DNA from 2 places in the Dehalogenimonas formicexedens genome. Region 2 is predicted to be linked to the other one. Evidence: riboswitches for the same ligand, from Rfam matches in the RefSeq annotation. Region 2 holds a riboswitch; the other holds the start of a gene.
The links. A riboswitch is a leader RNA that binds a small molecule or an ion and turns the genes downstream of it on or off. The one in region 2 is predicted to bind thiamine pyrophosphate.

Region 1 (15,936 bases), 420 kb from region 2:
ACCGGGCTATGTTCATGCCAGCCTTGATCAGGTCGGCGATGACCTCCGGCGTGCCCGTGGCGGGGCCGATGGTAGCGACGATTTTTGTTCTTCTGAAGGGAGCCTTTTTTCTGTTTGACATATCAGGTTATTATCACACGAGAGGCGACGACGCTCAAAGGGATCAACTCTGATCCGCCAGGCGCTTGATTTCATAGAGCCGGTCGAGGGCTTCCCGAGGAGTCAGGGTGTCAGGATCAAGTTTTTTGATCTCATCGACGACTTTCGGGGGGCGGCCAAGAAAAGAGAGCTGGGGCGTTTCTTCGATCCTGGTAACCTTTCCGGGCGGCGAGGTTATTCCAGCCGTTTCCAGTTCGAGCAGGATCCGGTTAGCCCTGTTGATGATCGACTTCGGAAGGCCGGCAAGCTTAGCCACGTGAATCCCGTAGCTCCGATCGACGCCGCCGGTTTGAATCCGGTGAAGAAAAACGACATTGCCTCTATCTTCGGCGACAGCCACATTGAAATTGCGGACGCGCGGCAATTTTTCAGCCAATTCAACAAGTTCATGATAATGGGTGGCGAACAATGTCCTGGCGCCGATACGGTCATGGATGTACTCGACCACGGCACGCGCGATCGCCAGTCCGTCATAGGTCGAGGTGCCGCGCCCGATCTCGTCGAGGATCAAAAGGCTCCGGCTCGTTGCGCTCGACAGGATCGCTGCCGTTTCAACCATTTCGACCATGAAGGTGGACTGCCCTGAGGCCAGGTCCTCCCGGGCGCCGATACGGGTGAAGATCCGGTCGCAAATACCGATCTCAGCCCTGGCGGCCGGTACGAACGAGCCAACCTGAGCCATGAGCACGATGATCGCGGTTTGCTTCAGGTAGGTCGACTTGCCCGCCATGTTAGGCCCGGTGAGAATGATCAGCTGGCTATCCGAACTGTCGAGCGCCAGATCATTGCTTATAAAATTGCCCGGACCGACGCATAATTCGACCACCGGATGACGGCCGGCGGCGATAACCAGAGGTCCGATGTCTTTGACCTCCGGTTTGACGTATGAATTGGCGGCCGCCGATGCGGCAAATGCCGCGAATACGTCCAGCCGCGCCACGGCATCGGCAAGGGCGAGGATGGCCTCAGCCGATTGCCCGATCTGGCCGAGAACCTGACGGTAAAGGCTGGTCTCAATTTCAGCGAGGCGCTCCTTGGAACTCAGGATCTGCGCCTCATATTCCTTCAGTTCCGGGGTGACGTACCGCTCGGCGTTGGCCAGCGTTTGTTTGCGGATGAAGCGATCAGGTACCTGTGCCAGGTTTGCCTGGGACACTTCGAGATAGTAGCCGAAAACCTGGTTGTAGCCGACTTTCAGGTTCTTGATGCCGGTGGCGGCTCTTTCCTCCGTCTCGAGCTTAGCGATATAACTTTTGGTGTTGGTCGTCAGGCCTTTGATCCGGTCAAGATCGGCGGAAAAACCCTCCCGGATGACGCCTCCCTCGCCGGGGGCTGAGGCCGGTTCGGGTTCGATCGATTTCTCGATCAGGGCGATGATCTCGGGGTTTTCCCTCAGTTCGCATTTCAAACCTTCGAGCGCATGCCCATGGAGCGCCCGAGCCAATTCAGGGACGGCTTCCAGGCTGCGTTTCAAGGCTATCAATTCCCTGGGCAAGGCGGCAAAGTTGCGAATCCGGTTAGCCAGCCGCTCTATGTCGGCAACCGGCTTCAACCACCGGGAGATTTCTTCCCGGGCGGCGTTATTGCTCAGAATCGCTTCGACGATCTGGTGCCGCTGGACGATTTGTTTCGAGTCCAGCAGGGGCTGGCCGAGCCAGCGGCGGAGTAACCTGGCGCCCATCGGCGTTCTGGTGGCGTCAAGCACCCCGAGCAGCGATCCTGCAACGGCGCCGGTGGTGGCATTCTTGAAGATCTCCAGGTTGTTCACGGTATTTTCGTCGAGCGCCATATAGTCGGCTACAGAGTAAGCCGAAAGATGGCTCAATCCGGAAGAGGCATCCTTGTTGGTGTCTTTCAAATAAGCAACGACGGCTCCGGCGGCTGAAATTGCCGGCGGCCAGCGCCCAATACCATAACCTTCAAGCGTGGCGACGCCAAAATGATCTTTGAGCAAATCTGCGGCGGCACCGACTTCAAACTTGTAAGCATCTAGTTCGGAGACCGGCGCAGGATATGAAGATGTGAAACCCGATCCCCTGGGAACGATGATCTCGGCGGGGGCGAGCCGTTCGATTTCGCTTTGAATCCGGTCCGCGGGCATCTGGGTGGCGGCGAATTGCCCGGTTGAAATATCGACGTAAGCCAGTCCGAATTGGCCATCACCCGGAAATACGGCCGCAAGGTAGTTATTGGTTTTGAGGTCGAGGAGTCCGGGTTCGACGACCGTGCCGGGAGTGACCAGCCGTACCACCTCTCGCTCCATTAGTCCCTTGGTGTCGCCGGGACGGGTGGTCTGCTCACAGATGGCGACTTTATGGCCGCGGTTGATGAGGCGGGCGAGGTAGTTGTCGACGGCGTGGTAGGGGATGCCGGCCATGGGCACCTTCATGCCTTTGCCCATCTCCCGCGCGGTGAGGACTATCTCCAGTTCACGGGCGGTGACTTCGGCATCGGTGTCGAAAGTCTCGTAGAAGTCGCCGAGGCGAAAAAAAACGATGACATCAGGATAACGCTGCTTGATGCGCAGGTACTGGGAGCGGAGGGGGGTAAGGTTTTCAGCCACGACGGTAATTGTACCCGATGCCTTGCGGCGGTGTCATCAGGCTTGGGGGGCTGCATCCCGATTTGAAATTGCGTTTTTTGATAAATCAAAGGAAACAAATCGCTTTTTACGTTGAGATTTGGAAAATCTGCGAGGCAGCCTATTGCAACGATTCGCGCAGAAGGGAATTTCTCCATGCAACATTTGGCATTGAGATTCTTCGCCCCGATTCATCGAGGGCTCAGAAAGACAAAACTACGAAAGTATTATAGCACGCGCGTACTGCTGAGTTGTCAAGCGTTTCGTGTCGTTTTTGAAGGAATATATTTATGACAGGAAGTTCTAATTTCCAGTACGCGCTGAGCAATCCGGGGCGCGCCGACAAGGTCTGAGATCACGGCAAAACATTTGCATCCAAGGTCTGCCAACGATCCTATATTCTCCCTGGTGATGCCGCCGATGGCAACAACAGGAAGTCCGATGCGTTTAAGGGCATATTCGACAAGCTCAATACCGCCAGGATCGGCGGCATTGAGCTTGGTGGATGTCGGAAAGACCGGTCCGACGCCCAGATAATCGACCTCGGGGATTATCAACGCTTTATCGATTTCTTGGGGTGTAGTGACTGACAGACCGATAATCATGTCTTGGCCGATGACCCGGCGGGCGGCTTCGGGGGGGAGATCGTCCTGACCGAGGTGAAGCCCATCGGCATCGCAGGCTACGGCCAGTCCGGCATCGTCGTTCACGATGAAGCAAGCCCTGTATTCCCGGCACAGCTGTCTTAGGGCAAGGCACTCCTGGTATTTGCGCCGCATCGGGAAATCCTTCTCCCGGTACTGGATGATCTTGATCCCGGCCTCTAGTAACTGCCGGGCGGTCTCAACGTTGCCCCGGCCTTGCGAGCAGGCATCCGAGAGAACAGCATAAATATCGGTTTGGGGCAGGGTTGGTCTCATCGAATGTTTTCCCGCCTATTCTCCTTGCATGGCTTTTGAAAAAGCCTTCCAGAAGGGATCGACGACGGGATGTAACAGGGCGGACTCCCGTCCCTGATCGACGAGAACCATGCCTTTTTCCGGGGCGGTCAATTCCCCGACGATCGACGACGGGATATTTTTGGCGCTTAAAGCCTGAATAACATCGCAAGCCCTGTGAGGGCGGCAGGTGACGATCAGAGTGCCTTCGGATATGGCGGCGTACGGGTCGTCGATACCGAACAGGCGGCAAATTTCAGGCACGCCGTCGGCGACGACGATGTCATCTTTGATGATCCGCACGCCCAGCCCGGCTGCCTGGGCGACCTCGAACAGTCCGCCCCAGATGCCGCACTCGGTGGCATCGTGCATAGAACTGACACCGTTATCTCTAACACCAATCGAAACGGCAGCCAGCGCATCATCGACCACCGACATCTGATAGAAAAGACCTCCGGCGCGGCTCGCAAAGTCATCACCGAATTTTTTTGTGATCAGACCGGGAAACACCGCGGCGAAGATGCCGCAGGCTTCGATGGCGGGACCCTTGGTGATGATGATCTTGTCGCCTTCCCTGGCGAAACGCGGCGACACATACTCATCCAACCCGCCAATCCCGATCATGGTCGCGCCGCCAACCATTGGATAACTGCAGCCCTCATACCGGGCGGTATGCCCGGTGATCACGTTTATACCCATGTTCTCGCACTCGCGATGCATGACCGACCACATAGCGGACAACTGCTCTTTGGTCATGTCCATGGGCAGATTAAGGTCGATCGAGAGAAATTTCGGTTTGAGACCGGAAGTGACCGAATCAGAGGCGATGATGTGGATGGCGAACCAGGCGGCCCGTTCAAAACCGTATTGGGGAACGATGAACACCGGATCCGTGGTGAAAGACACTGCCTGGCCGCCTATTTCGGCGATGCCGACATCGACGCCATGCTGCGGACCGACCAGGACCTTATCACTTTTGGCGCCAAGGCGGGGGAAGATGATCTCCCTGAAGATTTCCGGGGAAATCTTACCGATTTCAGGCATTTCCATATCGGGCATTTTTGAAAACTCCTCGCTTAAAAAAATTCCGGAAGGCAATGCGCTTCCGGAATCTGTCTACTTCCCTACGCTCGCATTACCGAGACCAGGTTCCAAGGGTCGTCCCGATCAAGATCAGGGACTCTCAGCCTTTCGGCTCCCCCAGTAAAAATTATATTAAGTTGTTGGGGCAATAATACCACAAACAGGAGAAAAATCTAATAGCGGAGTACTGCGGCAATGCCGGTGTCGCCGGGAACTTCTTCCGGTTTGAGAGAATAGACATTTCCGCCGGTAGCCAATGTTCGCTTTACCAGGAACTCTACCAGGTCATAAGCGCCGTCACCGGGAACCTGCGTCAGATTGACACAGTGTCCGGCTTCGTCGAAGGTCCCCCAGCGTTCCAGGCCCTCAGCGATAAACAACGAATAGACACGCCCATCGACAGCCGCCGGTACAACCTGGACCAGGTCATTGATCGAAGGCCCCTGACCGGTGGCTTCGACGTACTGGGCAAGCCTCCTGGATTGTTCCTGCATAAAATAGGGGCGGACGACCTTCCAGGCGCTCTTTTGAAGGGTATCAGGATTCACCTTATCCGGATTACCCTCTATTCCCTCGGCGAGGATGTTTCCGTAACTGGAAACAGCACGAAACATCGAACGAAGACTTTCGACTCCAGCGACCACCATGGGCGCTTTTTCACCGGCTAAAACTGTTTCGAGACTGCGGCTGACCTGCTGTAAAAATCTCAAATGGCGTTCCTGCTCTATATCCTTTGGGGTCCCCTGTCCGTGAAACATGGTCGGACCGCCCCCCAGGGTGTGCTGCTGTAGTTGTTTTTCAGGTTCGTCTAACCGCATTGCTTCTTCAAGGCTGCGAGGCATCCCGACCGGTATGATTTCCCGACAGTTAGCCGCGAGGCACCTGAAAAAGACCACCCGGTTCGAACTCAGCGCCAGCAGGTAATAGACACCGTCGTTAATTACCAGTGGCAAAAGGGGTTTGATGAAATACTCGCCGGACGCCACCACGGTCTCGGCGACCTCGAAGGGCAGGTTGAAATGGGAAAACGAATCCCGGGAAATGAAAAGGGCGAGTCCTTCTTCCTGGTGCTGCCAGAATAACGCATCGCGGAGCAACTCCCTGGCGGGCGAAAGCAGGTTACGGGATTCAGCGGTTTTCAATCCCAATTGAGTCAATTTTGTTTCGGCGTCGTCCAATAAGTGACGCAGGAGCAGCGGATCACCTTCCATATCGGCAACCCGATGGGTCGGCATGTAAATGGAGACCACCGGGCCTTCCGGTTTCTGAAGCAGGGTCAACAGATCAGCTTTTCTTAACAGATCCATAGGGAACGTTCCTCCTTCTTCCTTATCAACAATTTGATCCAAAATCATCGTGTCGCGGAGTCAAACAGAACGTCGCTAACGACCCGACGGCATATATTATCGTTTGTCAGGCTCCCATCTGCTATACGTAATCATACTTATTATCCGTCCGCCGGGTACTTATTCAACGACGGTTCCCCAAATTCAACAATTTCCGTGAGTTAGGTACTCCGGTATGAAAAATTGAGTAGTTTTACGGATTTCAACATCATTTATGGAGCTTTATTATGGTGATAACAAAATGACGCCAACGGAGCGGCCCGGGGGATAAGTGACAGGGGAGGTCCGGAATGGAAGAAAACACTAACAGGGGTCTAATGGCAGGGTTACTGGCGGGCGCGGCGATCGGGATCAGCCTGGGGTTATTATACGCGCCCAGGAGCGGGGTTGAAACAAGAGAAATGCTCCGCAAGCGGGCGGATGACATGAAAGTCCGGGCCGAATCCCTGAGCCATTCTATCAGGGACAAGGTGGCAGGGGTGGCACATCCCATAGGGGGAGACGGCCACGGCGAAGCACAAACCTGAAAAAGCCGCCAATAATAGAGGGAGATTGAGATATGGAGACAAAAACGGTTAAGGGAATCGCTGCCGGCGTGCTTGCCGGGGCAGCGATCGGTGCCGGCGCGGCATTATTGCTGGCGCCCCAGTCCGGCCGCGAAACGAGGAAGGATGTCCGGAAGCGGGTAGAAGATCTGAAAGCCCAGGCTGATAGCTTTGTTGCCGACATCAAAGAGCGCGATGAAGCTTTTTGTAAGGCGGTCAAAGAAGGCGCAGACGACTACCGCCGGGATATGATGGCGAAATACGGGTAACCTGCAGAGTCCTGATCCGTTATAAGGAATAAAAGGAGGAGTAAATGGAAAAAGGTTTGGCCAAGGGTTTAGCGATCGGGATCATCGCCGGGGCGGCGATCGGAGCCGGGGTGGGGATGCTCTATGCTCCACAATCAGGAAAAAAGACCCGCAAAGAAATAATTGACCGGGCTGAGGACTTTTCCGACGCCGTAAAAGAGCGGGCTGAAAAATTCAGCGACCTGGTGGGCAACAAGACTGATAAATATCGCAAGAAAATCATGGAATCCATCTCCTAGACCGGTTTATTCCCCGCGAAATGACATCGAAGCCGGACCGGGTTGACATAACTCGGTCCGGCTTCTTTTGTTCCTACCCGAACCGGATTTGCGGTAAGATGTCTGGAGCGAGGTGATCGTTGAAAGCCGATTTCAAGGGACGTCCCCGTTTACGGAACGAAGCCGGGACGGTGCGCACGATGATCAGTATGTACTGCCGTGAAAACCATGGGCCCGGGGGCTTGTGCGACGGGTGCCGTGAATTGACCGAGTACGCCATGGAAAGGCTTGACAGATGCCCTTTTGGCGAAGGCAAAACGGTGTGCTCAGTATGCGAGGTGCACTGTTACAAGCCGGAGATGCGCCGGAGGATCCGGGACGCGATGCGGTTCGCCGGACCGAGGATGATTTCAAGGCACCCGCTATTAGCCATTAACCACTTACTGCATAAGCGCCGCAAAAAGCCTATTTCCCGAAGTTAGACGTCGATGGCTTAGGCGTATTGGAAAACGGCCAATTCTCGACATCCAGGGCGTAAAAAACGCTTTCATCATCGCTCCCGGTATCCTCGATAGGCGCTTCGCGACTTCCGGTCTGGACCATACCCAGCCTGGCGGCTAATTTGCGGGAGCGTGAATTTCCCGGGTGGACATCAATGGTGATCCGGGTCTTGCCGAGGTCACGGAAAAGATAAGTTATAACCGCCGAGACTGCCTCAAAAACGTATCCCTTGCCTTGAAACGCCGGATCAAGCGTGTAGCCCAGCGCAACCTGGCTGCTGGCTTCGCCGAAATGGATACCAATATCGCCAATAAGGGCGGGGTCGCCGTTGCGGAAAATGCCAAGCTGGTACCAGGTACCCGGTTGATCAGGTTTTTGGGCGGTTTTCGAGATGAAGGTTTCGGCATCGGCGACACTGGAAGGACGGAATGACTGCCAGGCGTAAACTTCCGGGAGAGACCGGTAGGAGAACAGGGCCATCGCATCGACCTGGCTCAATCTGGTGAGCCGGAGCCTTTCTGTCCGGATCACTACCTCAGTGGCCAAACGGCACCCTTAAACAGATCAAGTTATAACAATCCTTCGGCCTGGCGCGGCTGTCCTTCCCTGATGAAACTAATACGGATCCGGGCGCCCTTTTCCAGGCGGGACAAAGCCAGACCGAGGTCCGAGGCGTTGTTCACTGTCGTAGAGTCGATCCGGGTAATGACATCGCCCGGTTTGAGACCCGCCTGCGCTGCCGGCATCCCGGGCTTTACTGCGCCGACATATGCCCCTGAAAGAACCCCGGGTCCGTGAGCGGCGCTGTATTTGGCAGCATCGGCCACCGAGGCGCCGAATGATGGCGCCTGTGCGCTCTTTGCCTGAGACAGATAGTATTCGAGCTGCTGGGGATCGAAACCAACCACGAGATTGCCGTCGATGTCAGTTACCGGGACGGCCATTCTGCCGGTCCGCCGCGCCAATTCCTGGGCGGCTGCGGCATCACGGGAGACGTCAACCTCTTCAAATGGGACACCGCGCTGTGAAAGGAACCCTTTCACGGTGTGACAGTGCGGTCAGGTCTGGGTGGTGTAAACGGTCACTTTCATAGTTTGTTCACCTCGATTAAAGTATAACGCGAGATTCAGTACCTCTCAAAATTCCATCATTTAAGTTTATCCGGGAAATATCGAGCCGGGGCTATCGGAGACGCGCAATACTCGATGGAATCCCAGGCAAAGCAAAGCCCCCTGGTAGAGGGGGCTTGAAGCTTCGATTGAATTCGGGCTATTTGGACAGGACGCGGCGCCGGCGATCGATCTTGCCGGGTATGACGACCGGTTCTTTTTCGGCGATGGCCTCCGCCTGGCTCAGATGCCGGCCGGGATAGTTCACCCAACCGCACTGAAAACATTGCTCATAGGCGCCGTATTCGTCGCTGTCGCCGTAGAGATCGCCGACGTGACAGCGGGGACAACTCTTGATCTTATACACGGGATCCTCCTTGTTGAATCGATCCGAAACACCGCCATTGTATACTTCTTAAAAGCCGGTGTAAGTGACCAAGGTCACGCGCGCCGCAATGTGAATGGCCGTTGCTTATTATCAACAGATTGTATTCACATTCTCTCCATATTCGATTGGTATGATGGACACGCAAAAGGCGAGAGATCCCTTTTTCAACTACTTGAGCCATGATCCCGCTGGCCGCCCGCGGCGATTGTAGAGGTGGATCCCGGATTGCGCCTGCCAAAGGAACGGGGATATATTATGGATGTGACGAAAAAAATCCTGGTAGTAGATGACGAGCAAAAAATCGTCGAAATCGTTTGCGCTTACCTGGAGCGTGAGGGCTTCCGGGTTATTCCCGCTTACGACGGAGAGTCAGCAATCAAGGCTTTCCGCCAGGAAAAGCCGGATCTCATCGTACTTGACCTGATGCTGCCGAAGCTTTCAGGTAACGACGTATGCCGGATCATCAGGAAAGAATCGGAAGTACCGATCATCATGCTTACCGCCCGGGACGAGCTGACTGACAAGATCGTCGGACTGGAACTCGGCGCGGACGATTACCTGACCAAACCCTTCGAAGGACGGGAATTGGTGGCAAGGGTGAAGGCGATACTACGGCGTAGCGGGTTAAAACCCTCAGTCCCACTGGTCCGCTGCGGGGAGATCACGGTGGACGCAGAGCGCCGGCAGGTCACCATCAGGGACCGTGTGATCGAACTGACCACGACCGAGTTCGAGATGTTAAAACTGCTAGCCGCACACCCCGGAAAGGTTTTTTCCCGCGCCGAACTCCTTGACCGGCTGCAGGGGGATGCCTACGAAGGATATGAACGGACGATCGACAGCCATATAAAAAACCTGAGACGCAAGATTGAACCCGATGTGGACAAACCGTCTTATATTCATACGATTTACGGCGGCGGTTACAAATTGGAGCTGCCCGGGTGAAAAGCCTGGTATGGAAAATCGGCGGCGCTCTGGTCCTGGTTGCTCTGATCGCCGTTTCGATAATGGCGTACCTGACCAATGAGAATACCCACCGGGAATTCCACACCTATATCCAGGCTAATCCGGCCTTCGAGGACACCGTCGCTCGAATCTTAGGATTGGTATATATCCGCGGCGGCTGGTCGGGTCTGGCGGATGTCCTGCCGCAGATGCTGGCTTTTGAAGGCGACCGCCTGATCGTGGCCGATGTCAACAACGTAATTGTTGGTGATTCGGCGGGACTGGCTATCGGTCAGACGGTAACCCAAGCCGAGTTGACCGGCGGCCATGAAGTGGAAATCTCGCCGAGCTTTCCCAACCCGGGACAACCTGGCGGCAACGGCCAGCTGGTGGGACAGTTTTTCTACCTGGGACAGGCGGGCGGAGTGCTCGACGCGGAGCAGAATTTTCTAAGTCAAACTAACCGCTGGTTGTGGCTTTCCGGCGGTATCGGCGTGATAATCGCCGTGGCGCTGGCGGCGGCTCTGACCTACAATTTTATCCGGCCGCTCAGGGCGTTGAGCGCCGGCGCCAACGCAATCGCCGCGGGCAACCTGGGGTACAGGGTAAAAGTTAAATCCGGGGATGAAACGGGGGAACTGGCCGAATCGTTCAATATAATGGCCGGGTCGCTTGAAAAAAGCGAACAAGCCCGAAAAAGGTTGCTGGCCGATGTCGCTCATGAACTGCGGACTCCGCTGACCATCATCAACGGCACCATCGATGCCATGATCGACGGGGTGTTGCCCAGGGACGAGCGACAATTGAAGACGGTAAAAAGCGAAACAGTGGTGCTCACACGCCTGATCAGCGATCTCCGCGATCTTTCGCTGGCTGAAGCCGGTAAGCTCAAGCTGGAAAAATCGACGATAGATTGGGCTGACCTGATCCAGTGGAAACTGGATCAATTTCGCCCTATGGCTGAAGTTAAAGGGATTGAACTCAAGTTCGAAGGTAGGGATGGGCTCCCCGCGGTTTCGGCTGATTGGGTAAGGATGGAACAAGTTCTAGCCAATCTGCTTTCGAATGCCATACGGCACACGCTCGAGGGTGGTCAGGTCAAGGTCAGCCTTTCCGAAACCGTTCTTAACGGCAGACCCGCCGTTACAGCTTCAGTGGCCGATACCGGTGAGGGCATTGAGCCGGATAAGCTCGAGCACATCTTCGACCGGTTTTACCGCATCGAGGATTCGAGGGCGCGAACCGAGGGTAACGGCGCCGGATTAGGGCTGGCCATCGTGAAGCAAATGGTAGAGGCCCACGGCGGTGAGGTCAGAGCAGAGAGCAAACCCGGCTCTGGCTCGACCTTCTTCATCACCCTGCCAGCGATCGAAGTTACCGCTCTGGATGTCACGCCCGAATCATCACCAGGAGCATCTTGAACGGGGTCACCGCTCGAACGGAGTGTGGCTCGTTCGCCGGCATGATGATCATCTGACCTTCGATCACCCGGTTCTTCTGTCCCGAAATGCTTATCTCGGCTTCACCGTCGATGGCATAGACAAAGGCATCAAACGACGCCGAATGCTCCGATAGGCCATGCCCGGCATCAAAGGCGAAAACAGTGATAGTCCCGGCCGGTCTTTCTGCCACGGTCCGGCTGACGACCGCTCCGTCCTGATAGCCGATCAGTTTTGCCAACTCCAGGGACCGCCCGACCAACGATTCCTTTTCCGCCATAAATTCCTCCGTAGTCCTTTGATTTTCAGTTTATCATATTGAATCCCCGGGTTTTACATGGCACAGGGGCTCGGTTATACTCTGCCGGAAAACAAGGTATAGTTATCTATCCAGCCTGGAAGGAAACGCATGGTCGAGAGTGTTTTGCCCTGGGTCGTATTCAACATATTCCTGGTCGCCATGCTGCTGCTGGACCTGCTGGTCTTCCACCGCAAACCCCACGCCATAGGCATGAAAGAATCTCTTGTCTGGACCGGGGTGTGGGTCGGACTGGCGGTGATTTTCGGTTTGGGCGTGTGGCTGTTCGAGGGCTCGACACATGCCATAAACTTTTTCAGCGGCTATGTTGTCGAAGAGTCGTTATCGGTCGACAATCTGTTCGTTTTCCTGATGCTGTTCACCTATTTCTGCGTCCCCAGCGCCCACCAGCACCGCGTCCTTTTTTGGGGCATCCTGACCGCCATCGTCCTCAGGGCGGCTTTCATCCTGGGCGGCATAGCCCTGTTTCAAGCCCTCGAGTGGATCATCTACGTCTTCGGCGCTTTCCTGATCTTCACCGGTATCAGGATGGGGATGCAATCAGAGGAAAACCCCCACCCCGAAGGTAATCCGGTGCTCAAACTGGTAAGGCGGTTCCTGCCGATGACCGCCAACTACCACGGCAGCAAATTCTTCACCATTGAAAACGGGCGGCGCCTGGCGACGCCGTTGTTCATGGTTTTTATGGTAGTGAACCTTACGGATGTCATCTTTGCCGTGGATTCCATTCCTGCGGTGCTGGCGATCACCCAGGACCCGTTCATCGTCTACACATCGAATATGTTCGCCATCATGGGTCTCCGGTCCATCTATTTTGCCCTTTCCGGCTTTGCCAAGAAGTTGCATTATCTTCATTATGGGCTTTCGGCGATACTCGTCTTCCTGGGCGTCAAGATGATTCTTTCCAGCGTTTTCGAAGTGCCAACTGTCGCTTCTCTCCTGATTATCGCTGGGATCCTCGGGGCGGCGGTCATCGCCTCCCTCCGGCGGCCTGCCGAGATTGAAGTCAGCCCCACCCCGGGAACTTGCCCCACTGATGTAGAAAAGGAAGGGTAAGGCCATGCCCGCGATAAAGGCTTTCCTTGAGCATGTCCTGGAGAAACTAACCTCCTTGGGTCCGGTGACCGGCAGGAGCATGTTCGGCGGGTTCGGCGTGTTCCATGACGAAGAGATGTTCGGCTTGATTTCCAATGATGTGTTGTACCTGAAAGCCGACGATTCGAACCGGGAAGATTACCTCTCACGCGGCAGCAGCCAGTATAAGCCGATGCCTTATTTCAGGGTTCCGGACGACGTTTTCGAAAATTCCGAGGACTTGTCCAGGTGGGCGCAGAAATCTGTTGCTATCGCTCATGCGCCGCCCAAAAAGAAAAAATAATGGGCCGAAAAACATCGTATCCCGGTTCCCTTGTTGGTGTATAATCCGTCCCGAAGCGAGGAAAGTCATGTCTGATCTTGAAGACTACAAGATAATGTACAGAAAACAAGAGGCAGAATTCCTTGCGGAGCGAAAAAAGCTGATCGCTCAGAAACAGCTCATCGGTAAAGTTTTCACCACCGAGGCGATTCACAAACGCCAACATATAGAAAAACGCATTGCGGAACTTGAGCGCAAAATTATCGAGATCCGCACTATGCTGGGCGAGAACTACAAAAATAACTAGCCATGGACGCAAAGACCTTTTCCGGGTTGGTATCACGCGCCCTGGATAATCTGCCGGATGAGTTCCTGGATCTCCTGGAAAACATCGAGATCGCCGTGGAAGACTATCCATCGCTCCGGCAAAGACACGGCTCCAAGCGCAATGAACTGCTGGGTTTATACGAAGGCGTCCCGCTGACCGAACGGGATACCCATTACGGTCTGGTATTGCCGGATAAAATCACTATCTTCCAAAAGCCTATCGAAGCTATCTGCAAAACCGAAGAGGAAATAATCGACCAGGTCGAAAAAACCGTACGCCATGAGATAGCCCACCATTTCGGCATGACCGACGCTCAACTGGATGAAATCGAGCAACGCTGGTCGAAGAGATACTGAGGTGTCCGAAGAAGATGTCATCCGGGAAACGCCAGTCCCGGCTACGATCGAAAGCCTCGATCGCGATCTGAAAGCGCTGGGAGTGGCAGCGGGAATGACGCTGCTGGTCCATTCATCCTTGTCGGCGCTGGGGTGGGTCTGCGGCGGGGCGGTGGCTGTTATCAGGGCGCTTGAAGCAGTTCTCGGAGAGACTGGCACGCTGGTGATGCCGGCTCATTCCGGGGAATTATCCGATCCCGCTTTTTGGCAGCACCCACCAGTGCCTGAAACCTGGTGGCAAATCATCCGCGACCAGATGCCGGCTTTCGATCCCGATCTGACGCCGACACGGGGCATGGGTGTTATCGCCGAGACTTTCAGAAAGCAAAGGGGCATCTTCCGGAGCGATCATCCGCAGGTGTCTTTTGCCGCAAGAGGCCCCTTGGCATCAGAGATTACCAGCGACCATTCATTGGAGTACGCGCTTGGCGATCATAGCCCGCTGGGTAAATTATACGCTCTGGGCGGCTATGTTTTGCTTTTAGGCTGCGGTTATGGCAACAACACCTCGCTTCACCTGGCGGAATATCGGGCGAAATATCCCGGAAAGCGGATCGAAACCGGTGGGGCGCCTGTAGTTGAGAATGGCAAGAGAGTTTGGAAAGTCCTCGAAGACTTCGGGGACGATTCGGAAGATTTTAAGCTTATCGGCGCTGATTTCGAGAAGGCTTGTGCCGGAACCGTGAGGATCGGCCAGGTTGGTTTGGCCACAGCCCGGCTGATGCCTGTCAGGGTATTGGTGGATTACGCTACGGAGTGGATGACGGCTAATAGAGATAAGCGGGGTAAAGACTGATGGAACGTTGCGGCTGGGCGGAAACGGGCGATGAACTCCTGGCCAAATATCACGACGAGGAGTGGGGTGTGCCCAACCATGACGACCGGAAACACTTCGAGTTCATGATCCTCGAAGCGTTCCAGGCCGGACTGTCTTGGATGACTATCCTCAGGAAGCGGGAGGCTTTCAGGAAAGCTTTTGCCGGGTTCGATCCGTCGAAAGTGGCGAAGTTCGATCAGCAGAAGGTAAACGAACTGCTCAACGATAAAGGCATAGTTAGAAACAGGCTCAAGATCGAAGCCGCGATCAACAATGCCAAAAGATTCCTCGAGGTACAGAAAGAATTTGGCTCATTCGATAACTACATCTGGGGATTTGTCGAAGGAAAACCAATTGCTCCCGATCGAAGGTCCTTATCCGAAATTCCAGCCACGACCGAACTGTCCGATAGGATCAGCCAGGATCTGAAGAAAAGGGGCTTCAAGTTTGTGGGATCGACGATCGTATATTCCCACCTTCAAGCGGTGGGCATCGTAAACGACCACCTGGTGGATTGCCCCCGGTATAGAGCGGCGAGTCAAGTTTAGAAAAGAACCCCCCGGATGGTGTCCGGGGGGTTCTTTTTGACTAGAAATCGATAACGAACTTACCGTCCTTGTACAACAGATCCCCGTCGACCCGGATTTCGCCGCCCTGGCGCAGATCGCAGACCATGTCCCAGTGGATGGCGGATTCGTTGACCGAACCGGTCTCAGGGTAACCGGCACCCAGGGCCATATGGAAGCTGCCGCCGATCTTCTCGTCGAAGAGGATTTCGCCGGTGAATTTAGTGATGCCTTCATTTGTGCCGATGGCAAATTCGCCCAGCCGCCTGGCGCCCTCGTCGGTATCGAGAGTCTTCAACAGAAATTCCTCATTTTTCTCCGCGGTGGCCTTCACCACCTTGCCGTTTTCAAACCACAGCCTGACGCCGGTGACCTCACGGCCGCTTTCGATGGCGGGATAGGAAAAATAAACGTGCCCGTTGGCAGAATCCTCGACAGGTCCGGTAAAGACCTCGCCGTCAGGCATATTGTACTGACCGTCGCATTTTACGAACTTGCGGCCTTTGATCGATAACTTGAGGTCGGTGCCGGGGGCGGTGACATGCACCTCCCGCCGCCCTTTCAACCAATCCACTACCTTTTGAAGACGGTCGC
Region 2 (15,936 bases):
TAAGTTCCGATTTCAGGGGCGACCCCGCCAGCTGCGTCATCGACGCGGCTTCAACCATGGTCATGGACGGCAACATGGTCAAGGTGCTCGGTTGGTACGATAACGAATGGGGATATTCCACCCGCCTTGGCGACCTGGCGGCCTACATGGGCGCCCAGGGCTTCTAAAGAAATAACCCGGCGCGAGAGAGGGGCTGAATGAGCCCCTCTTTATTTTCGTTGCCAGAGGCAGATTCTTGTACTACAATGCCTCAAATAGATGGATAACTGCCGCAAATACAAAAACACCAGATTTAAATTACCCGGGCTATTGCTATTGCCTGTCGCGCTTTTTGCCTTGGGATTTTTACCGGTGACGGTATCAGCGGCAGTTCCCGGTAACCAAGAAAGCGCCGTTTCCGGCATTCATTACCAGGTGACAGGCACCCCAACGACCTCCGCGCCGGCAGAACTGGAGGTCCCGTCCAACTGGTGGGTCAATATGCTGGCGGCGGCCGCCGGCGTTCTGTTGGCCTACGGCGTTTATTACCTGAGACTGCGAGCTATCGCCCGGCAAAAGGCGGTGCTGGAATCCGAAGTGGCAATGAGAACCGCCGAACTTAAATTACTGAACGAGGAATTGGACCGGGAAATACACCGCAGGGAGGAATTCAACCGTGCCCTTGTCCATGAACTGAAGACGCCGCTGACGGCCATGCTGGCGTCGGCGGAATTATTCGTCGATGAATTGAACGGCGATCCCAGGGTGGAACTGGCAAAAAACATTTACCGGGCGGCCCAAAATCTTGATCGCCGTACCGATGAACTGCTGGACGTAGCCCGCGGCGAGGTTGGGATGCTGACCATATCGCCTGCCTCAGGGGATGTGCGGCAACTATTATTCTCAATGGCGGATAACATTAAAGCCGCGGCCGCGCGAAAAAAACAAACGTTATCGGTCGATATTTCCCCGGAATTACCCCAGGTGTCAGTTGATGAAGACCGGCTGAGACAGGTGATGTATAATTACCTCACCAACGCCGTTAAGTACACCCCCGAAGCTGGGCATATCACGCTCAGCGCCCATGGCGACGCCGGAGAACTTGTGGTTGAAGTAACCGATACAGGGCCCGGAATCAGCGATGATGGTCAGAAAAGGCTCTTCGAACCCTATTACCGGGTGCCGCAGCGCGGGGGAGAGAGGCTTTCAGGGCTGGGACTGGGGCTTGCCCTGTCCAAGATGATCATCCAATTGCACGGCGGGCGAGTATGGGTCAAAAGCGCCCCTGGAAAAGGTTCTTCCTTCGGGTTCGCCCTGCCCGGGCTGGGCCGCGCCCCGGAGGTGAAGGGATAATTATGAAAGTACTGATGATTGAGGACGATGCCCAGATAGTCGACTCGGTAGCCTGGGCATTCCGGATGCGCTGGCCTGACGTTGAATTCACGTCCACCGACTCCGGCGAGCGCGGCGCCTCCCTGGCGAAGGAGACGCGTCCCGACCTGGTGATCCTGGACCTGGGGCTGCCCGACATACCCGGCTTTGAGGTCCTGAAAAACATCCGCCAATTTTCGACGATGCCGATAATCATCCTCACGGCAAGGAAAGACGAATTCGACATCGTCAAAGCTCTTGAAGCCGGCGCCGACGATTACCTTGTTAAACCCTTCAGGCAGATGGAACTGCTGTCCCGGATCAAAGCCTTGTTGAGGCGATCCGCCTCTCCGGCGCCCGAATCAACCATGTCTGTCGGCGAACTCAAGCTTTCACCGGCTACCGGGGTACTTCATTATCAAAACAAAGAAATCCCCCTTACTCGGACGGAAGAAATCATAGTCAGCAAACTGATGCAAAGCGCGGGCGGAGTAGTTACCTATACCGCTTTAGCCGAGGCGCTATGGAATGATTACTACCCCGATTGCGTGGCGGCGTTGAGAGTATATATCAGGCAGTTACGCCAAAAGATCGAAGCCGATGTGGATAATCCCAAGGTAATCCTGAACAAGCACGGCGTGGGTTACATGCTGGCCAACTCCGCCAGGCCAACGGAATGAACCGGTCAACCCGCTCTCCGGGCGGGCCGGATATGAGGCGTCGATGGGTATCCTGAGCATGTCGCTTGGCATCGTGAGCCTGTTCTTACTGGGGATCGGGACGGCGACCGATACCCGCTTAATGGTCGTCCTGACAGCGGTCCCCGCTATTGGGGGGATTTTCTCCGGGCTGGCAGGTTTGGCCAGGAAGCAAAAGCGGGCGGCGGCTTGGGGAGGTGTCGCCGGTTCCAGCATAGCACTGGTTGCCGGCGCAATAATTTACGGCATCGGACATAACCTGTGATAAGCTAAACATCGAGTGGGAGTATAGGCATGGAAGAAAACGAAGCCCCAAACCTGCCTGACGGCATTGACCCTTCCAGGTTTCGCAGCATCAAGGTGTTTATTTACACCACCACCGGGGTATTCTCCGGCTATACCTATTGCCAATACCAGCAGCGTTTACTGGACGCCCTCAACAAGGGATTCGTAACATCGAAGCTGCAGAGCGGGTCGGACTTTTTACCGTTGTTCGATCTCGATGTTTTTTCACCGGGGATACCGACGAGACACATGGACACGGTCTACATCAGGAAAAACAATGTCCTCATGGTCGGAGAGACTGAAAGCCCAAAATCAGGAACCTCAGCCAGCGCCTACCCTATCCGCCGAAAAAAAACGCTGGAAACGATAATCAACCTGCCTCAGACCAGCGTAAAGGGAAACATGTACGCCGAGATGTGGGAAGAACTGCAGGACTCCTTGAACCGGAGCGACCAGTTCATTCCAGTGACTGACGCCGATATCGCGCCGGAGTTGCCCAGCGGAATAAGCCACTCAAGTTTTGTGGCGGTCAACAAAGACCACATTGTTTACGTGGGCAAGCAATAAGCTCCAGGTAATTGCAGACTTATCAAACTAGGACTTGCGCGAAAACTGTTCCGCGATGTCCCCTGCTACAGGCAACCTGAAGAGAGAACCCTGATACGCCTTTATCATCAGGACAATCCACAAGACAAAGAACAAAACGGATAGGGCGACGTTAATGCTTGTGGCAACAGCGGAGAAAAACCATCCGCCGCGGACGGTATTGAACATAGCCCCGATTATGCTCAGTCCGCCGAAGGTGACGACCGACTGAATGGCGTGGAATCTCACGAAACGGTTATCAGGTTCCAAGATGAGAAAAATGACGCCGGTAACCCAGGCTCCGGCATAGCATAACAGCCCGGCAATATTCTCCTGTAAGCCAGTCGAGGTCTTTTCCACGTTAGATCCTTTTATGCTGAAGGCTGGATTATCCCGGTAATACAAGGATAATCAATGAAATCAGCGGGACGCTTCCTGTTTCAATTGGATATAGTTCAACAGATCCGACCGGGAAATCAATCCCCGCAGTTGCCCCCCTGAGATGACCGGCAACTGGTTGAAGCCCTCACTCTGAAGCAGTTCCAGAGCCCTGGTCAAATCATCATCGGGAGCCACGGTTTTCACTGAAGCGGCGGGCGTCATAATTCGGTCGATGGTCTCCACCGGCCAATTTTCACGGGAGGAACGCTTGATGTCGGTCATGCTCACCAGACCCGACATCCGGCCGTCTTCCATCACCGGCAATGCCCGCTGGCGGGAATCCAGCATGATAGATAATGCCTGTTCAATGGTAAGGTTCGGTTGCCCGGTTTTAATTTCCGGCTTGGCAATCTCGCGCACTTTCACACCTTTGAGCGTATCGAGCAAAACCGATTGCTGCAGACTGGCTGAAGCAGCCGAAGCGAGAAACCATCCGACAAAAGCGAGCCAAAGACCGCTGATGCTCAAGGTGAATGCCAGCGCGATGCCGCCGAAGATAAATATATAGGCTATGATCTGGCCGGTTGTGGCGGCGATCCTGGTGGCCTTCATTGCGTCGTGATTGATCGTCCACACGATGCTGCGAAAAACGCGGCCTCCGTCGAGCGGAAAGCCGGGCACCAGGTTGAAGGCGCCTAAAATCAGGTTGATTTGCCCAAGATAGACCATGACGGCGTTAAAAGCGGTTTTTGTCCCGGAACCGCCAGCCGCGAAATAGATGGCCAGAAAGATACCGCCCAGGATGAAACTGACTACCGGTCCGGTGACCGCCATCCTGAATTCAGCGCCGGCACTCTCCGCCTCACGGGTGATATTGGAGGCGCCGCCGAAGATGAACAGCGTAATATCCTTTACCGGGATGCCGTTGCGGCGAGCCACGATGGAATGCCCGATCTCATGGGCGAGAACCGAAGCGAACAACGCGATGCTGGAAACGGCGCCCAGCAGCCAGTATTCCGCGGTGCTGCCATCCGGCAGCAGGGAAGGGAAATAGCCCGCAGCCAGGGACCAGGTTAGAAAAGCAAAGATCAGAAGCCAGGAAACGTGAATGCGTACCTCTATACCCAGTATCCGTCCCAGTCTAAAAGAAGAACGCATTTCGGGCCTCCTTGGCGCTCAGGTTTCTATTCTATGCACTCGATGGTGAACCGGTGGACAAAAGCAGGCGCCACGACTTCGATAATTTCCCCGGCTGAATGTCCGATAATGGCTTTACCGATGGGAGAAGCCGGCGAAATCCGGCCCGTTTTCGGGTTTACTTCCCTGGTGGTAACCAGGGTGTAGACGGTTACAACGCCGGTTTTCTGGTCCCGCAGGGTGACCTTGTGGCCCAATTCGGCGGTGGCTCCGGCCAGGCATTCTTTCTGTTCACTGATTACGGCGTGCTTAAGCAAAGTTTCCAGTTCTTTGATCTTGCCATCTATCTTGGCTTTTTCTTCCCTGGCGGCGTGATAGGGGGCGTTTTCCTTAAGGTCTTTGTCGGCGGCGGCGCGCTTGATGTCCTCGATCACGTGAAAACGCCGCTCTTTCAACCCGGACAGTTCCTGCTGCATTGCCGTTTGTTTCTCCGGCGTCAGCACCAGCCGCTCCACTTCCGGCAATCTGACCGCCGCGGCAGCCTTAAGGCGCGAAGGAGACTTTTTAGCTTTGAGATGAATTCCGTAGTTTGTTTCTGTCCAGCCCTTTTTGGCAGCGAATCCCAGGAATTCCCGTAGCGCTTTCATGCGCTCACCGCCATCCGCACCGGAGGGTTGACCATCGGCGTATTCGCCCAGTTTAGGCGGCGAGAGGTTTTCGATCTGATTGCCGCCGCCGTACCAGCGTACAAAATTCATGATCGCCGGGGTCACGGCATCCCGCTTGGCGGGCGAAAGAGTCCCCAGGTAGGCTACCGCGGCATCGGCCAGATTTGATGGTAATTGAATTTCGTTCGGGGTCATCCATACCTCACATAAAAATATCGATTACTTAACAAACACTTTAGAATAATTCGGGTGTCGCCTTCAATTAAAAGTATATACTCAGCCTTCCCCTGGGACAAAACCAAACGTCTTGCACGCAAAGGAAACGCAGACCCCGTTCATACATTGGCGAACACGTAAATTACGACCAGAACGGCGATAATCAGATATTCGGGCGCGTCCAAAAAAGGCGGCAGCCATTTCCGCTTCACCAGGGCGCGGATCGCCAGGCCAAGAAGAGCGGCCACAACCAAAGCAAAGGCCAGGAAAATGTGGTATTGGATGATGATGCTGGCGGCGCTAAGCACCATTGTTCTCCCGCTCAGCCTTTTCAAACTGGAAGAACAAAACGCTCATGGTGAAGATACTGATCAACATCAACAGGCCAGCCGTGGCGATGTCAGGAATATCCAGCTGGTTGGCGGCATCCCAGATGCCGTGAAGCACGGCCGCCAAAACAAAGATACCTAATATCTGAGCGGTATTGACCCTGCCGCGGGATCTCTGCAGCCAAAGAAAGACACAAATAAGCGCGGTCCATGCCGGGTGGCCGAACGGCGTGAAGAAACCCCGGGTAAGCATGGTATAGCCGACATTGCCGCCGTCGGCGAGAACGATTAGCCCTTTACCGATGGTTTCCAGCACGGCGAAACCCATGCCGGAAGCCGCCCCGATCAAAATGCCGTCGGAAAGTTTTTTAAAGCGCCATTGATAGAAAAGTATCAGGGGAAAAATAATCTTGGCGGATTCCTCAATCACGCCCACAGAAAGATCGCCCCCCAGGGTTCTGGTGACTCTAAGGTTGTATTCCAGAAAACCGGCGATGATCAGTCCGATAGCGCCGCCCACCATGAAGACATTCGCCAGGTCCCTGGCGGTGACGCCGCCGCGGTAATCCAGGCGGTTGAATAGGAACACCATGACCGGAATTGGAACAGTACAAGTTCCGACCAAGATCAATACGGCAGCGGCAATGCGGTTATCGGTCTGGCTCCAGATCAAATAGGCGCCGATGGAAACAACCAGGAAAGCGAAAAACAGCCTCCTGGGATCGCGCAACAAGTCTTTGGCGGCCTTGATCACGCGCACCGTCCAACGGTCGTCCCCAGGTATTTTGAGGCTAGTTCCATGGCGCAAAACTCGCCGCACATGGTGCACGCGGAACCGGAAGTCTGATGGGCGCCGTGGCGCCGTTTGGATAACTCGGGATCGATGGAAAGTCCGGCCTGGGCTTCCCAATCCAGTTCCTTGCGGGCACGAGCCATCTTAAGATCCCAATCCCCTGCCCCTTTTAACCCCTTGGCAATGTCGGCAGCATGCGCGGCGATGCGGGAAGCGATGACGCCTTGCTTGACATCCTCGACATCCGGAAGGGCCAGGTGTTCCGCCGGCGTCACGTAACACAGGAAATCGGCGCCGTGCATCGCCGCCAAAGCTCCGCCGATGGCGGAGGTGATATGGTCGTAACCGGGCGCGATGTCGGTGACGAGCGGCCCCAGGACATAGAACGGCGCATTGCGGCAGACCGATTTCTGTAATTCAATGTTAGTCTGTATGCGGTTCAGCGGAACATGGCCGGGCCCCTCGACCATGACCTGAACGCCGGCAGAACGGGCTCGGTCGACAAGTTCGCCCAGGGTCAATAGTTCCTCGATCTGGGCGCGGTCGGTGGCGTCGGCGAGGCAACCCGGTCTCAAGCCGTCGCCGAGGCTCAGGGTGACATCATATTCGGCGGCGATTTGAAGAAGCCGGTCGTATTGTTCGTACAGGGGATTTTCACGGCGGTGATAGGCCATCCAGCCGGCCAGCAATGCGCCGCCACGCGACACGATGTCGGTGACCCGGCCTTGCTCCTTCAAGCGGCTGATGACGGCGCGGGTAACGCCGCAGTGCACCGTGACAAAATCAACACCTTCTCGGGCATGATTTTCAATAACTTCAAATAGACCGTCGGCGGTCAGTTCCACGATGGAACCTCGGGTCATCCGGGCTGTCGCGCCCGCATCGTAAATCGGAACGGTACCCAGGGCTATCGAGCAACGTTCGAGGACTGCCTGTCTGATAGCGACTAGATCTCCCCCGGTCGAAAGGTCCATGACCGCGTCAGCGCCGAAATCCTGGGCGACGGCGAGTTTCGCTAATTCATTTTCCAGGTCGACACAATCTGAGGAAGTGCCGATATTGGCGTTGACCTTGGTGCGCAGTCCCCAGCCGATACCGCACGGTTTCAAATGCCGGTGGTTGGGATTGGCTGGAATGACGACCGTCCCATCAGCCAAGCCCTCTCGGATGGTCTCCGGCGACAGTCCCTCGGCGGCGGCCACCGAGAGCATTTCGGGTGAAATAATACCCTTGCGGGCGAGTTGTAATTGTGTCGTCATTCAGCGGCACCGCTTTCCTACGCTCGGATTATCGAGTTCAGGTGCCAGGGTTGTCCGATAGGTGGACTCTCAGCAGGCTCGCACCCCTAGCGGTCTGGTTCGGTTAGCATAACATAATCTCCAATGGCAGGACAAAAATTGCTATAATCTGGGACATGATTCTACCCACCCTGAGAACCGGCGCCGAAGAACTGGGGTTACGTCTTTCCGAAGAGCAGTTCGGCCAATTTGAGAAGTATTTTCACCTGCTGGTTGAATGGAACGGGCGGTTCAACCTCACCGCCGTTACGGATTACACCGGGGTTCAAACCACGCATTTCCTGGATTCACTGAGCCTGGTCAAATCCGGGATCGATTTCGAAAGTCTCAAGGTAATCGACATCGGCGCCGGAGCGGGTTTCCCGGGCTTGCCTCTCAAAGTCGCGTTCCCCGCGATCAAGCTCATCCTGCTTGAGGCAACGGGGAAAAAGGCGGTCTTTTTGAAGGAAACGGCGGCAGCGCTGGGGTTGGAAGGAGTCACCGTGCTGAATGCCCGGGCTGAAGACGCCGCAAGGCAGCCTGATTACCGGGAAAGAATCGACCTGGCAGTCTCCCGCGCGGTGGCTTCACTGGATACTTTATGTGAACTGTGCCTGCCCTTCTGCCGGGTGGGGGCGACCTTCATAGCCATGAAAAAGGGCGAGATCGCCTCCGAGATCGAATACGCGAAAGCGGCCATTGAAACCCTCGGCGGGCGGCTTTACGAGGTAAAGGAAATCTCCCTGGCCGGCCTGCCCGACCCCCGACAACTGGTCATTATCGAGAAGATCAAACGCACCCCGCCGGAATACCCGAGGCGCAGCGGCATCCCGGCTAAAAATCCGCTGCGATAACGTTGCCCGTATATGCTGCGAATAGTAGAATAATCATTGAATCTGCCTGCCGGGAGGCTGCAATTGCCAAACCTTATCACCGACGACCTGGAAGCTCTCCTGGATACCCTCCCCGTTGAAATCCGCCGCCCTTTGAGCCTGCAACCTGATCTGAGCCAACTCGTGGAAGTGGTTATGGACCTGGGACGGGCGCCTGAAGGCCGGTTTGCCGAGCGAGAAGCAGTCTTACGAACCGAAGAGGTCACGGAAGCGGACCTTGAATACGTTATCGCCAGGGTAAGCGCCTTCGGGGCGGACAACCGGGCGGGGATAGAGAGAACGCTTCACCGGATTTCGGCTATCAGGAACCGTAAAGGCAAGGTCATCGGTCTGACATGCCGGGTTGGTCGGGCGGTCTTCGGCACCATAAAGATTATCGAGGATCTCATACAATCCGGTAAAAGCGTACTGCTCCTGGGGAGGCCGGGCGTGGGGAAGACGACGATGCTGCGGGAGGTGGCCCGGGTCCTGGCCGACGACCTGAAAAAGCGCGTGGTGATTGTAGACACCTCAAATGAGATTGCCGGCGACGGCGACATCCCCCACCCTGCCATCGGGCGGGCACGGCGGATGCAGGTGGCCATGCCGGACATGCAGCACGCGGTGATGATCGAAGCGGTGGAAAATCACATGCCGGAAGTCATCGTCATCGATGAAATCGGCACGGAGTTGGAGGCTCTGGCGGCGCGGACCATCGCCGAGCGGGGCGTTCAGCTGGTCGGCACAGCCCATGGCAACACGCTGGACAACCTGATGCAGAACCCGACCCTTTCCGACCTTATCGGCGGAATTCAGGCCGTCACCCTGGGCGACGAGGAAGCCAGGCGGCGCGGCACCCAGAAAACGGTACTGGAACGCAAAGCCCCACCGACCTTTGATATCATAGTTGAAATCCAGGAGCGCGACACCGTAGCGGTACATTGCGATACTTCGGAGGCGGTGGACGCTCTCTTGCGGGGCAACGAGCTTGAAACTGAAATCCGATCGGTGGGCGAAGACGGTGAAGTCAAAACCACCCATGCCGCGCCGGAAGCGGTCCAGGCGGAAGGGCGGCGAAGAGCGGCGGCTCAGCCGGTGGCGGAAACCCCGAGCCTCTACCTGTTCGGCATCAACCGTTCCCGCCTGGAGCAGGTGGCGGAAGAGATGCACGTGAGGCTCAACATCACCGAGAAATTAGGTGAGGCGGGCATGCTGGTAACCTCCCGCAATTACTTCAGGCGCCGCCCGCAGCGCATCCGGGATGCCGAGGCTCATAATCTGCCTGTATACGTTCTCAAAAGCCACACTCCCGCCCAGTTCCGGCAGTTCCTGGGCATGCTCTCCCGTCATGAACCTGAGCAGGCTGAAGAATCCGGTGCGCTCAACCGGGCATTATTCGAAGCGGAAGAAGCGGTGCATCGCGTCAAGAGCGGCAGCGAACGGGTGGACCTGTCGCCACAGAGCGCTTACATCCGCCGGTTGCAGCACATGGTGGCGGAGCGGGCCAACCTGAAATCTGACAGCCAGGGCAACGAACCCAACCGCCGGGTCAGTATCTTCAAGGAGTAGCGATGTCATTGTTCGTAACTTTTGAGGGCGGCGAAGGATCCGGGAAGAGTACCCAGGCCGGGATACTGGCCGAACGCCTGGCTACGGCGGGACTTAAGGCCGTCTTGACCCATGAGCCCGGAGGCACCGGCCTGGGTGAAAAGATCACCCAGTTGCTCAAATGGAGTGAAGACGAACATATCTCGCCTTTGGCGGAAGTCATGTTATTCAACGCCTCGAGAGCCGAACTGGTCAGCCGGATCATCAAACCCGCCCTGGCATCCGGGAAGGTCGTTGTGTGCGACCGGTACGTAGACTCCACGCTGGTGTACCAGGGCTACGGCCGGGGTTTGACTGTTTCTACGGTAAAAGCCATCAACTCCATGGCCGCCCAGGGTTTGATGCCGGAGATTACCTTTTTCCTCGACCTCCCGGTGGATGAAGGCGCGCGCCGGAAATTCGGCACCAAGGCCGACCGCTTCGAAAGAGAAAGCACCGATTTCCACCGCCGCGTCCGAGACGGATATCGAGCGCTGGCGGCAACTGAGCCCTCACGTTGCGTGGTGATCGACGCATTACTCCCCAAAGATGAGATCGCAAACATTATCTGGAACAAAACCCTGGCGGCGCTTGAACTCCGCGCCTCCATGATGCCATGACCCGTTTCAGGGTAGCCGTCGCCATGAGCGGAGGCGTAGATTCCTCCGTTGCCGCGCTACGGCTTAAAGAAGCCGGCTATGACGTCAGCGGAGTTACCATGCGGCTCACCGGCTTACCGAACAGCATCGCTCTTGCCGATTCCGCCTCGATCATCGCCGCCAAAATGGGAATCAGGCACTATATCTTCGACCTCACTCAACAGTTTCAAAAGGATGTAATCGACTATTTTTGCGAAGGATACCGGGCGGGCCGGACACCGAATCCGTGCATCATCTGCAATCAGCAGATAAAGTTCGGCGCTCTTTTAAAACTCGCCGAAACAATCGGCGCCACCTATCTGGCAACCGGTCACTACGCCAGAATCCAAAGCGACGAGACCGGATATCACATTTATAAAGCCACGGATCCACGGAAGGACCAGTCATATTTCCTTTACCGGTTGAGCCAGGCTCAGCTTAGCCGGGTAATTCTGCCCCTTGGAGAGCTGGAAAAGGACCGCGTCCGCCAGATCGCCGCAGATGCCGCCATCCCCGTTCAAACAAACGAAAGTCAGGATATCTGTTTTCTTGAAAGCGGCGACTACCAATCGTTTTTGGAAAGCCGTTTTCCCATGGCGCCGGGAGAAATCATCGATACGCGGGGCGAAGTTGTCGGACGGCATCGAGGCATAGCCCGATACACTATCGGGCAGCGCCACGGACTTGATATCGTCGCTAATTGCCCTCGATACGTCACACGTATCGACGCCGTGAGGAACCAAATCACCGTCGGTGACGAAAACGCGCTCTTTCAACACGAAGTCAGAATTGAAAACATTCACTGGATCTCCGGGTCGTGGCCGGCGGACGTTTCCGGACTGTCGGCGAGGATCAGATACCGCATGCCGGATTCATGTGTCACATCCATAGAACCCGATTCTCCGGATTCAGCCGTAATTGCCTTCGAAAAACCGGTGAGGGCGGTCACCCCGGGGCAATCGGCGGTCATATACCGGTGCGACGAGGTGCTGGGGGGTGGTATAATCACCGCCTGATGCCGGGAAAGATGATCTGTCCAACTTTCAGAGAAGAAAACGCGCTCTATGACCGCGGACTGACTCTCATTGCCGGAGTGGACGAGGCGGGGCGCGGCGCTCTAGCCGGCCCGGTAGTCGCCGGAGCGGTCATCCTGGCCCGACGCCGGAGATGCGGCTGGCTTAAAGACATCCGCGATTCGAAAATGCTGACGGCGGAAGCGCGCGAGGAACTCTACCGGGCTATTACTTCCGAAGCCGTCTCTTTCGGGGCGGGGATCGTTTCTCACATATACATCGACGAGAACGGCATCGCGCCCGCCACCAAGCTGGCGATGAAATTGGCGATAGAAGCCATGTCCTCCAAACCGCAGGCGTTGTTGATAGATTACCTGACATTGCCGTCGTTCAATCTGCCTCAAAAAGGCATTACCGACGGCGACGCGCTGTGCGTTTCTATCGCCTGCGCTTCAATCATCGCCAAGGTAACCCGCGACAGGTTGATGCAGCGCCTGGATACCGAACATTGCGGCTACGGCCTGGGACAGCATAAAGGTTACTGCACACCTGAGCACATCCAGAGATTGAATAAGCTGGGACCGTCGCCCATTCACCGATATACCTTCGACCCGGTAAATTCGTTCAGGTCGCTACTTTGAATAAACAGCAGACGGGCAGGCTCGCCGAGGTAATTGCAAGAGAGTATCTTGAAAAGGAAGGCTTCCGGATCAAAACAACCAACTGGCGCTGCCGTGAATCAGAGATCGACATCATCGCCGAGCAGAACGGCGAAACAGTTTTCGTCGAAGTCAGAGCCAAATCATCTGCCGAATTTGGAAGCCCCGCAGAATCCGTTACCCGCTGTAAGCAGGAAAAACTGATCGCCGCCGCTGAGCGCTACGTCTCTGAGTCGGCTGATCCGGCGATGCTCTGGCGAATCGACTTCATCGGTATCGAGTTTACCGCGTCCGGTCCCCGCCTGGACCATATCCCAAACGCCGTAGACGCCATCGAGTAACCGGATTTTGTCGCCGTCAACTGCGTGATGATAAAATCGTAAGAATTGATCTTAAAGCAGATCGAATGAACAGCCAAAACCTGCGTATCATCGATGCCAATCTCGACCGCGCGACCGAGGGCTTGCGGGTCCTTGAAGACATTGCGCGGTTCACGCTTGACGACATCAACCTTTCCGCCAGGCTTAAGGCGATGAGGCATGCCATCCACCAGTCTTTCCCCCACCAAACCGTTGACTTGATTTCAGCGCGTGACAGCGCCGGGGATATTGGCCGTAAGGTCGAACACCAAAAGGAACCGGCCTCACACCTTGCCGATACGGTGGTTGCCAACGCCCGTCGCGTCGAACAGTCACTCCGTGTCCTTGAAGAAATATCGCGGGTGCCGGGCATATGCCAAAATGGTCTGGTTTTTGAAGAAGCCCGCTATGCGATTTATGCCATCGAAAAAGAAATCTTGTCGCGCTTGAACCGGTCCGCCAAGGCTGAGAGGCTTAAATTCTATAAAATCGCCCAAAACCAGGCGCAATTGTCGCAGGCGGTCGAAGCGGGCGCCCAGGCTATTCAGTTGGAGCGTGGCACACTTGCGCCAAACCATTTTTACGACCTTGTCCAGGAATCGAAAACGCGCTGCGCCGAAAACGACGTGCTTTTGATCGTCGAAGACAGCGTTGATATCGCTCTGGCAGCCAACGTTGATGGTGTCGCCCTGGATGAGTTTTCGCTGCCGATTTCAGTCGTCCGGAAACTGCTGAAAATAGACCGTCTTATCGGTTATGCCGCGAAAAGTCCCGAAGAGGCCGTCCAGGCGCAAAGCTGCGGCGCCGATTACATACTCTGCCCCGAAGTCCTGAACCTTGAAATTTCAACGGCGGTCAACATCCCGGTGGTATCGCCGGTACATGAGGATTGAAATCATGTCCGAAACTTTCAATGAACGGCTCGACTCCATTATCGAATCCATCCGCCAATCTTTCACCGAAAAGGATGGCGCCCGCGAAAAAGCACTGCCGCTTTGCCGCGAAGCGATCAGGCACTGCTCAGAGTCAATCAGGTCCATTCACCGGCATCAATTCGATGACGCCGGGAGATCCCTCGCAAAGGCCAAATCCCTCATCGATGAAGGTGAAGCCACCATAAAGTCCTGCGAGGAACTGTCCAATACCGCTTTCTTCCGGGACGCCCAGAAGGAGTATTCGGAAGGAAGCATCACTCTGGCTATCACCACCGGCAGCCCGATTCCCACTCCTGAGGAACTAGCCGTCGATTCGGCCGCGTACCTGAACGGCATGGGCGAAGTAGTGGGAGAACTCAGGCGCTACATTTTGGACGGGATGCGTTCCGGAGACCTTTCCAGGGCTGAAGAATTACTGTCTGATATGGATTCCATCTATGAGGTCCTGGTGACCATGGACTTCCCGGATGCCATCACCGGCAGCCTGAGAAGGACTACGGACATGGTCCGAGGCATTCTTGAGAAGACGCGCTCCGACCTTACCCTGACGCTTCAGCAGAAGCGGCTGGAAGAACGCCTTGACGCATTCAGCGACCGGCTCGGAAAATAATGCTTTAGCATTGTTTTCGCGGCGGGTTGACCAGGAATGGATTGTGATCCCGTTCAAACCCGATGGTCGTCGGGTCGCCGTGGCCGGGATAAACCTTGATCTCATTATCTAAGGCGAGCAACCGGGTGTTGATGCTCTCAATGATCACATCGTAGTCGCCGCCCGGCAGGTCCGTCCGGCCGATGCTGCCTTCAAATAAGGTATCCCCGGTGAAAACTGCATCCTGCCCGTATAACGCGATGCCTCCGGGGGTGTGGCCGGGAACGCTCAACACGGTGAAGCGCAATTCACCGACGGAGAGTTCCTCCCAGCCTTTTAACAGGATATCGGGGTGGGGCACCGGTTGGTGAATAAAACCAGCGAGTCGCGCCAGCATGCCATCATTCAGGGACGCGGCGTCAGCCTGGTGAACCGCCAGCTTGGCGCCGGTGGCTTTCCTGACCGCGGCGGTGGCCGAAACATGGTCAAAGTGCCCGTGGGTCAGGACGACGAAGCTGATTTTCAGACCCAACCGGCCTATCGCTTGAATAATATCTTCGGCGTCGTCACCGGGATCGATGACCATACCTTGTTTCGTCTTCTCGTCGCCGACGATGTAACAGTTTGCCTCGATGGGACCGACAACAAGGCGTTCAATGATCATTGGCGTTCCTTCCAGGAAGCGTTTTCTCATATTGTAGGGAAATCCTCGGACCCTGTCATTCAGGAGGGCGTACCTTTTAACCGAACCCGGATTCAGGTAAAATACGTGAGATGAATCAGCCATCCCAAAATCCACCGACCCCCAGCCCTTTGAAATTTCGCGCAAGCTTCATCATCCTGCCGCTTCTCTGCTTGCTGGCAACGATAATCATATCGGCGGTTTACTACGGCCAGTTACCGGATAACGTGACTTTCAGGTTCGATATTCACGGAAATCCCTCAGCCGAGATGGCGAAAACCTCATTTATCGTCCTGATGATCGGCATCCAGGCTTTGCTAACCCTCGTCGCCTATATTACTACCTCAGCTATCGGAAACATCCCGGTGCTCCGCGATAACACCGATAAATTCAAGTTCAACCCGGGACGCCTTCTGGCGCTTATAGGGAATATGCCCGCTATTATCCAGTTGATCATGGCCTACGTTCTGGTGGATGCCGTTATCTACGCCAAACAAGCGGAGCATATTATCCCGCTGTGGGTCTTTGCCGTAGTCACCCTGGTTATAGGCGGGGGTATAATTCTGGTTTTTGGCGTTCCTATCGCCATCAAAGGTTACAAAGCGATAACGGGCGTCGAAGAAAAGAAAAAGGACTAAGCGGCCGTTGAGCATTTTCTGAGGCATTTGAGATTCTTCGCTTCGTTCAGAATGACATTGGGTTTATAAGGAGTAATTACTTGGCCGAAAATCAAAGCAATCATGTGGAAATGGAAAAGATCGTCTCATTGAGCCGCCGCCGCGGCTTTGTATTTCAATCTTCCGAAATTTACGGTCCTCCTGGCGGCTGCTGGGATTACGGCCCGCTGGGAGTTCTGCTGAAGAACAACGTCAAGCAGGCGTGG

Region 1: another riboswitch for thiamine pyrophosphate. It lies ahead of Dform_RS02670 (AIR synthase family protein); the one in region 2 lies ahead of thiC (phosphomethylpyrimidine synthase ThiC).

What each region holds. Positions count from the first base shown of each region.
Region 1 covers NZ_CP018258.1:494,676-510,611, forward strand. The annotation lists gene pyk (pyruvate kinase) at 1-121, opposite strand, end outside; gene mutS (DNA mismatch repair protein MutS) at 164-2,722, opposite strand; gene thiE (thiamine phosphate synthase) at 2,995-3,660, opposite strand; gene Dform_RS02670 (AIR synthase family protein) at 3,676-4,737, opposite strand; TPP riboswitch at 4,783-4,890, opposite strand; gene Dform_RS02675 (baeRF3 domain-containing protein) at 4,935-6,068, opposite strand; gene Dform_RS02680 (YtxH domain-containing protein) at 6,398-6,634, shown strand; gene Dform_RS02685 (YtxH domain-containing protein) at 6,667-6,921, shown strand; gene Dform_RS02690 (YtxH domain-containing protein) at 6,966-7,199, shown strand; gene Dform_RS02695 (nitrous oxide-stimulated promoter family protein) at 7,319-7,660, shown strand; gene Dform_RS02700 (GNAT family N-acetyltransferase) at 7,644-8,225, opposite strand; gene Dform_RS11525 (PDZ domain-containing protein) at 8,249-8,623, opposite strand; partial or broken gene Dform_RS11725 (glutaredoxin family protein) at 8,597-8,725, opposite strand; gene Dform_RS02710 (hypothetical protein) at 8,949-9,155, opposite strand; gene Dform_RS02715 (response regulator transcription factor) at 9,438-10,121, shown strand; gene Dform_RS02720 (HAMP domain-containing sensor histidine kinase) at 10,118-11,542, shown strand; gene Dform_RS02725 (cupin domain-containing protein) at 11,511-11,840, opposite strand; gene Dform_RS02730 (TerC family protein) at 11,970-12,935, shown strand; gene Dform_RS02735 (TfoX/Sxy family protein) at 12,940-13,257, shown strand; gene Dform_RS02740 (hypothetical protein) at 13,325-13,543, shown strand; gene Dform_RS02745 (metallopeptidase family protein) at 13,546-13,920, shown strand; gene Dform_RS02750 (AAC(3) family N-acetyltransferase) at 13,922-14,755, shown strand; gene Dform_RS02755 (DNA-3-methyladenine glycosylase I) at 14,755-15,324, shown strand; gene Dform_RS02760 (aminopeptidase) at 15,365-15,936, opposite strand, start outside.
Region 2 covers NZ_CP018258.1:911,895-927,830, forward strand. The annotation lists gene gap (type I glyceraldehyde-3-phosphate dehydrogenase) at 1-167, shown strand, start outside; gene Dform_RS04835 (sensor histidine kinase) at 316-1,332, shown strand; gene Dform_RS04840 (response regulator transcription factor) at 1,335-2,030, shown strand; gene Dform_RS04845 (hypothetical protein) at 2,074-2,313, shown strand; gene Dform_RS04850 (DUF6812 domain-containing protein) at 2,343-2,900, shown strand; gene Dform_RS04855 (DUF4870 domain-containing protein) at 2,928-3,278, opposite strand; gene Dform_RS04860 (site-2 protease family protein) at 3,339-4,457, opposite strand; gene Dform_RS11020 (GreA/GreB family elongation factor) at 4,484-5,299, opposite strand; gene Dform_RS04870 (hypothetical protein) at 5,440-5,631, opposite strand; gene Dform_RS04875 (PrsW family intramembrane metalloprotease) at 5,621-6,403, opposite strand; gene thiC (phosphomethylpyrimidine synthase ThiC) at 6,400-7,701, opposite strand; TPP riboswitch at 7,699-7,799, opposite strand; gene rsmG (16S rRNA (guanine(527)-N(7))-methyltransferase RsmG) at 7,857-8,573, shown strand; gene Dform_RS04890 (R3H domain-containing nucleic acid-binding protein) at 8,637-10,160, shown strand; gene tmk (dTMP kinase) at 10,163-10,798, shown strand; gene mnmA (tRNA 2-thiouridine(34) synthase MnmA) at 10,795-11,832, shown strand; gene Dform_RS04905 (ribonuclease HII) at 11,832-12,470, shown strand; gene Dform_RS04910 (YraN family protein) at 12,467-12,829, shown strand; gene Dform_RS04915 (thiamine phosphate synthase) at 12,895-13,740, shown strand; gene Dform_RS04920 (translin family protein) at 13,745-14,392, shown strand; gene Dform_RS04925 (MBL fold metallo-hydrolase) at 14,397-15,065, opposite strand; gene Dform_RS04930 (DUF1648 domain-containing protein) at 15,146-15,691, shown strand; gene Dform_RS04935 (glycine--tRNA ligase) at 15,802-15,936, shown strand, end outside.